Collimonas fungivorans: one gene and its partner. The protein of the gene in region 1 interacts with the protein of each later gene in a pairwise test. Links are inferred from orthologs where the notes say so. Each region holds a gene or a part of one and is shown in the gene's direction. Other genes may lie near its edges.

The links.
Region 2: the proteins of kdpD (region 1) and CFter6_RS04025 interact in binary tests that used the Escherichia coli proteins (3 or more experiments, as listed by UniProt). The link is inferred for Collimonas fungivorans from one-to-one orthologs.

What each region holds. Positions count from the first base shown.
Region 1 is NZ_CP013232.1:1,773,514-1,777,139, forward strand. Bases 41-3,346 are described here. They hold kdpD (two-component system sensor histidine kinase KdpD), read left to right. Parts: upstream 41-374; coding sequence 375-3,146; downstream 3,147-3,346. Other genes in these bases: CFter6_RS07600 (TorF family putative porin), read left to right, coding at 41-156; kdpE (two-component system response regulator KdpE), read left to right, coding at 3,143-3,346. In the rest of the region: more of CFter6_RS07600, read left to right, coding at 1-40; more of kdpE, read left to right, coding at 3,347-3,626. UniProt on the Escherichia coli protein: Member of the two-component regulatory system KdpD/KdpE involved in the regulation of the kdp operon. KdpD may function as a membrane-associated protein kinase that phosphorylates KdpE in response to environmental signals.
Region 2 is NZ_CP013232.1:936,852-940,138, reverse strand. The notes cover bases 268-3,234. They hold CFter6_RS04025 (PTS sugar transporter subunit IIA), read left to right. Parts: upstream 268-1,496; coding sequence 1,497-1,973; downstream 1,974-3,234. Other genes in these bases: rapZ (RNase adapter RapZ), read left to right, coding at 3,049-3,234; hprK (HPr(Ser) kinase/phosphatase), read left to right, coding at 2,048-2,995; CFter6_RS04030 (hypothetical protein), read left to right, coding at 594-1,205; queF (NADPH-dependent 7-cyano-7-deazaguanine reductase QueF), read left to right, coding at 268-441. Outside these bases: more of queF, read left to right, coding at 1-267; more of rapZ, read left to right, coding at 3,235-3,287. UniProt on the Escherichia coli protein: Seems to have a role in regulating nitrogen assimilation.

The sequences.
Region 1 (3,626 bases):
AACGACTGGAAAGTCGGCCTGACCAAGGATTTCGGTTTCCTGTCCGCCAGTGTGGCCGTGATCGGCACCGATACCAACAACTATGTAGGCCCGGGGCCAGATCGCAAGAACCTGGGGAAAACCGCGCTGGTAGTATCGGCGGCCAAGATATTCTAAGGATTGCTGACCGACGGTTTCAATAGTACGGGTCGGAAGGCGCAGAGTCTTCCGGCCTGTTTGCCGTTGCGGTCCCGGTATCGGCCCCGGTATCAGCCCCGATACGGGCAAGGAATTCATGCGGATTTCGGTATATCGTAGCGATAACTGGATTCCATCTACAATTAGCGCTACGATTTTATCTAACCGTCTTATCGATGGCTTTCACAAGGCAATCAGTGTCCTCACCCTATTCAAACGACGATCTGCGTCCGGATCCGGATGCTTTGCTGGCGCGGCTGCAGGTGCAGGAGAGCCTGGCCGGGCGCGGCAAGCTGCGCATCTATTTCGGCGCTTCGGCCGGCGTCGGCAAAACCTACGCCATGCTCAGCGCCGCACACAAGTTGCATGGCGAGGGGCGCGACGTCTTGGCGGGAGTGATCGAAAGCCACGGCCGCGCTGAAACCGCTGCGTTGCTGAACGGGCTGGAACTGCTGCCCATGAAGCAGGTCGCTTATCGCGACAAGCAGCTGCCGGAATTCGACCTCGACGCTGCCTTGCGGCGCAAGCCATCGTTGATACTGGTCGATGAACTGGCGCATTCCAATGCAGCCGGCTCACGCCATCCGAAGCGCTGGCAAGACGTGGAAGAGTTGCTGAATGCCGGCATCGATGTATTCACCACGCTCAATGTCCAGCATCTGGAAAGCCTGAACGATGTGGTGGGCGGCATCACCGGCATCCGGGTCGCGGAAACATTGCCGGACACCGTATTCGACGCTGCCGATGAAGTGGTGCTGGTGGACCTGCCGGCCGACGAATTGCTGAACCGGCTGAAACTAGGCAAGGTCTACAAGCTGCCGCAGGCGGAACGCGCCTCGCGCAATTTTTTCCGCAAAGGCAACCTGATCGCACTGCGCGAACTGGCTTTGCGCCGCACCGCGGATCGCTTGCAGGGCGATGTCCAGGCCTACCGGATCGAGAAGTCGATAGGCGCGGTGTGGCAGACCGACGCCGCCCTGCTGGCCTGCGTTGGCCCGTCGCCCAGCGCGGAACATGTCATCCGCAGCACCGCACGGCTGGCGACCCAGCTCAATGCCGAATGGCATGCGGTGTATGTCGAGACGCCGAAACTGCAGCGCCTGCCTTCCGCCAAGCGCGAGCGCATCCTGAAGACGCTCAAGCTGGCGCAGGACCTGGGCGCGACCACTGCTGTACTGGCCGGCAGCGAAGTAGCCGAGGTTGTGGCCAGTTATGCACGCAGCCACAATTTCTCGAAGATCATCATCGGCCGCAGCCAGCGCCGCTTTCCCTGGCAAGCCAGCCATTCCGCGCGGATCGCGGCCCATGCCCGCGATATCGACCTGATCGCCATCGGCGCAAGCTCGGCCGGCACTGCGGAAAAAGCCGAGGAGGGCGCCGGCGGCATCCTGCCGCGCCACTTGCCGATGCAGAACCGGGTCGAATGGTGGGGTTATGCCTGGGCGCTGGCGGTATGCGTGCTGGTGACTTTACTGGCGACGCCGATACTGCCGTTTTTCGACCTGGCCAACATCGTCATGTTATATCTGCTGGCGGAAGTCCTGATCGCTATCCGTTATGGCCGCGGACCGGCGATTTTTGTCGCGCTGTTGAGCATCGCTTCCTTCGATTTCTTTTTTGTGCCGCCGCGCTTTTCGTTTGCCGTCAGCGATTTCCAGTACCTGGTGACCTTCGGCGTGATGCTGGCGGTCGGCCTGACCATTAGCCACCTGACCTCCGGGCTGCGCTACCAGGCGCGGATCGCCTCGGACCGCGAAGCGCGCTCGCGCGCCTTGTTCGAATTTGCCCGCGCCTTGTCGGGAGTGCTGCAGACAGAACAGATCTTCGAGACCAGCGGACAGTTCTTGCAGCACAGTTTCCAGGCCAAGACCTTGCTGCTGATACCTGACGATGCCGGCCGGCTGAACTTGCCGGCGGCGATACCGGACGATGTGGCCAATGTCGCCGCCACGCTCGACATGGGTATCGCCCAGTGGGCTTTCGACAATGCCAGCAGCGCAGGCATCGGCACCGATACCCTGCCAGCCAGTAATTATCTCTATCTGCCTTTGGTGGCGCCGATGCGCACCCGGGGCGTGCTGGTGATCTTGCCGCATAACCGGCGCTGGATCCTGATCCCGGAGCAGCAGCAACAGTTGTATACCTTCGCCACCCTGACCGCGATTGCGCTGGAGCGCGTGCACTATGTCGAAGTGGCGCAAGACGCTCTGGTGAGGATGGAGTCGGAGCGTTTGCGCAACTCCCTGCTGTCGGCGCTGTCGCACGATTTGCGCACGCCGCTGACCGCCTTGATCGGCTTGTCCGAGTCGCTGGTGCTGTCGAAGCCGCCATTGCAGCAGAACCAGCAAGTGCTGGCCAGCGCACTGCACAGCGAAATGCTGCGCATGAGCGCGCTGGTGACCAACCTGCTGGACATGGCGCGTATCCAGAGCGGAGAGGTCAAGCTGAATTTGCAATGGCAGCCATTCGAGGAAGTGGTCGGCAGTGCATTGCGCGCCAGCGGTTCAGCGCTGCACGGACACCAGGTCGAGATAAGGGTGGCGCACGAGTTGCCGCTGGTCCATTTCGATGCGGTGCTGATCGAACGCGTGCTGTGCAATTTGCTGGAGAATGCCGCCAAATACACGCCGCCCGGCTCCCACATTGTTTTAGCAGCCGTAGCCAATGCACGTTTCCTGACGGTGACCATCGCCGATGATGGACCGGGGCTGCCGAGCGGCATGGAAGATACGATATTTGAAAAATTCACGCGCGGCGAGCGCGAATCGGCCAAACCCGGCGTCGGACTCGGATTGGCCATCTGCCGGGCAATCGTGGAAGCCCATGGCGGCAGCATCCATGCCCGCAGCGGCCATCGCGGCGAAAGCGGCGCCGAATTCATCTTCACCATTCCGCTCGGTGCGCCGCCCAGCATGCCGGACCTGGAAGAACACGAACCGAGCGCCGGTGACGATACGGAGAACGCATGACGATACAACCTACACCCATAGCACTGCTGGTCGAAGACGAACCTCAGATCCGGCGTTTTGTACGCGCCGCCCTCGAGGATGAGGGCTGGCAGATTTTCGAAGCGGCCACCATGCAGCGCGGCCTGATCGATTGCGGCACCCGCAAGCCGAACCTGGTGATCCTCGATCTCGGCCTGCCGGATGGCGATGGCATCGATTTCATCCTGGATGTCAGGAAATGGTCGCGTGTGCCGATCATCGTGCTGTCGGCGCGGGTCAATGAAACCGACAAGATCAAGGCGCTCGATGCCGGCGCCGACGATTACCTGAGCAAGCCGTTCGGCGTCGGCGAACTGCTGGCGCGGGTGCGCGCCACGCTGCGGCGGCAGCACCAGCCGCTGGCCGGCGACGATGGCTTGATCCGCTTCGGCGACGTCACGCTGGACCTGCAGGCGCGGCTGGTCACCAAGGCGCAACAGCAGGTGCACCTGACGCCGACCG
Region 2 (3,287 bases), 840 kb from region 1 along the record:
GCCGAACTCAAGCTGCAAGAACTCCAAGGTTTGCTGCTGGACCGCCTGGATATCGAAGTCGACGAATATCAGCCGAATCCGGCGCTGCTGAAAAGCGACCCGGACCAGGTTGTGGTGGAAGAGACCTTGGTCTCGCACCTGCTGAAATCGAATTGCCTGGTGACCGGCCAGCCGGATTGGGGCAGCGTGCAGATCCATTATGTCGGCGCCGCCATCGACCAGGAAAGCCTGCTCAAGTACCTGATCAGCTTCCGCGACCACAATGAATTCCACGAACAATGCGTGGAACGCATTTTTATGGACCTGATGCGCAACTGTCGGCCACAAAAGCTGTCTGTATATGCGCGCTATACGCGGCGCGGTGGTCTCGACATCAATCCTTGGCGCAGCAATTTCTCCACATCGCAGCCACCGTTGAATTGGCGCCAGGCAAGGCAATAACTTACGATTTGCTACAGATTTTACGATTAGCTACAAAGCGTAGCAAAAAGACAGCATTTTAATAACTAAATAACAATAATTGGGTCGGGAATATTGACGTCCAGGGGATCAACGTCTACCGTACGACCTCGCCGTAAAGGATTCTTTTGTTTATGACAACTTTTTATCGTTTTTCCGCGCTCAAGCGGATCGCATTGCTCACCTGCATGACCGCACTGGTCGCCATGGCTGCCCCAGTCCAGGCGCAGGAAACCCCGGACACCACCGGCTGGTTCAGCAAAACCCTCACCCAAACCCAGGACCGGCTGAGTAATATCGCCAACAATGGCGATATGGAAGTGTATCTGTCGGGCTACGCCTACCATGGCCGCCGTACTTATACCGAAGAAAAGCTCCGGGAGCTGAATGAAAAAGCCTGGGGCCTGGGCGGCGGCCGCACCATCCGCAACGCCGACGGCAATGACGAATCGCTATACCTGTTCGCCATCCGCGACTCTCACCGCAAGCCGCAAATCATGGCCGGTTATGCCTATGAATGGATCTGGAACGTGCCCAAGACCCCGGTCGAAGTCGGCGCCGGCTACACCGCCATGCTGATGAGCCGCCAGGATTATTTCGGCGGCTTCCCGTTCCCGATAGCCCTGCCGGTGGTATCACTGGGCGTCAAGGGGGCCAAATTGATGGGATCTTACGTGCCTCGCCTGTCGCAGAATAAAGGCAACGGCGATGTCTGGCTGATATTTGCACGCTTCGAAGTTAAGTAAAAGGCGTAATCCGGTCCAGGCAAGACCATGACCGCAAGTTGGTGTTGTTGACCTGAATCAAGTCTATAATCCGGGTTGGGTGCCATTAAGACCGTAGCCCGGGCTACGCTGACTTGGGCCAAAATCGGGGAGACGCTGTCATAACAGCCATAACAGTTGCGGCCGCGCTAGGCGGCCAGCAGCGTTCAGACCCGAAATTGGCATGTTTCCGAAATGCTGCGGCTATATTAGTGGTGGCTTACTATGACTTAGACACAACCACCCGTATTGTGCCGCATACCAATTTGTATTATGACTAATCTTGCAAAAATCCTGCCTGCACAAAATGTAGCGCTGGATCTGGAAGTCTCCAGTAAAAAACGCGCCTTCGAACAAGCCGGTTTACTCTTCGAAAACAATTGCGGCATTGCCCGCTCTACCGTCTCCGACAACCTGTTTGCGCGCGAACGCCTGGGTTCCACCGGTCTCGGCCACGGCGTCGCCGTGCCGCATGGCCGTGTCAAAGGGTTGAAAGCGCCGCTGGCTGCCTTTGTGCGCCTGGCCGAACCGATTCCGTTTGAATCGCCGGACGGCGAACCTGTCAGGTTGCTGGTATTCCTGCTGATTCCTGACAACGTCACCCAGCAGCACCTGGAAATCCTGTCGGAAATCGCCGAGATGTTTTCCAGCGACGCCTTCCGCGCCCTCCTCAGCAGCGATCCCGATCCGGCATCGGTGCACGCGCACATTGTGGCCTGGCAGCCCATGGGCACGGAAAATGCGACATAATTTAGAATAAGACATCATCCTGTCTGAGTCGCCCTCCGGGCGATCTAACCCACCAACCACGTCAGACGCCGACCATGCCAGTTTCCACGCCCCTCTCGATTCAGCAGCTGTACGACGAAAACCGCGAATCGCTGCAGCTGGGCTGGTTTGCCGGTTTTCCCGGCGGCGAGCGGCTGATTTCCGGCGATGCGGCTTCGGCCGCCGACCAGGTAGGCCACCTGAACCTGATCCATCCGGGCCGGATCCAGGTCTTCGGCCACCAGGAAACCGAATACTACCAGCGCCTCTCGGCCACTTCGCGGGTCTACCAGACCGCTGAACTGGTGGCCGGCGCGCCGCCGGCCTTCATCATCGCGCAAGGACTGGCGACGCCGCCGGACATCCTCGAAATCTGCGATGAAAAGAACATTCCGCTGTTTTCGACGCCGCTGCCGGCCGCGCAGGTGATCGATTACCTGCGTGTCTACCTGTCGAAAAAACTGGCGCAACGGATCACCATGCACGGCGTGTTCATGGATGTGCTGGGAGTCGGCGTGCTGATCACCGGCGAATCCGGGCTCGGCAAAAGCGAACTCGGGCTGGAACTGATCTCGCGCAGCCACGGCCTGGTGGCCGACGATGCGGTCGAGTTTGCCCGCATCGCGCCCAACATGATCGAGGGCCGCTGCCCGCACCTGCTGCAAAACCTGCTGGAAGTGCGCGGCCTGGGCCTGCTCGACATCAAGACCATCTTCGGCGAAACCGCGGTGCGCCGCAAAATGCGCCTCAAGCTGATCGTGCACCTGGTGCGGCGCGCCACGCTGGAAGAAAACTACGAGCGCCTGCCGCTCGACGCCCACACCCAGGAAGTGCTGGGCCTGGCGATCCGCAAAGTCATCATCCCGGTAGCCGCCGGCCGCAATATCGCGGTGCTGCTGGAAGCCGCGGTGCGCAACACCATCCTGCAGTTGCGCGGCATCGACACGCTCAAGGATTTCATCGCCCGCCAGCGTATTGCGATGGACAGCGACAGCGATCTCTGACATCCGTTTGCCGGGCTTCCGATAAAAACCCCGACTTACGGTATCATTCGCTAATGCGTATTATCCTCATCACCGGCATTTCCGGTTCCGGCAAATCGGTCGCTCTTCGCGTGCTCGAAGATGCGGGTTATTTTTGCGTCGACAACCTGCCGCCTATCCTGCTGCGCGGCCTGGTCGCCACCCGCCTCGATGAAGGCGCGCAAATGCTGGCGGTAGCCACCGACGCCCGCAGCGCCGATTCGCTGGCCGGCCTGCCCTCCGATATCCAGCAATTGAAAGCCGAAGGGCACGA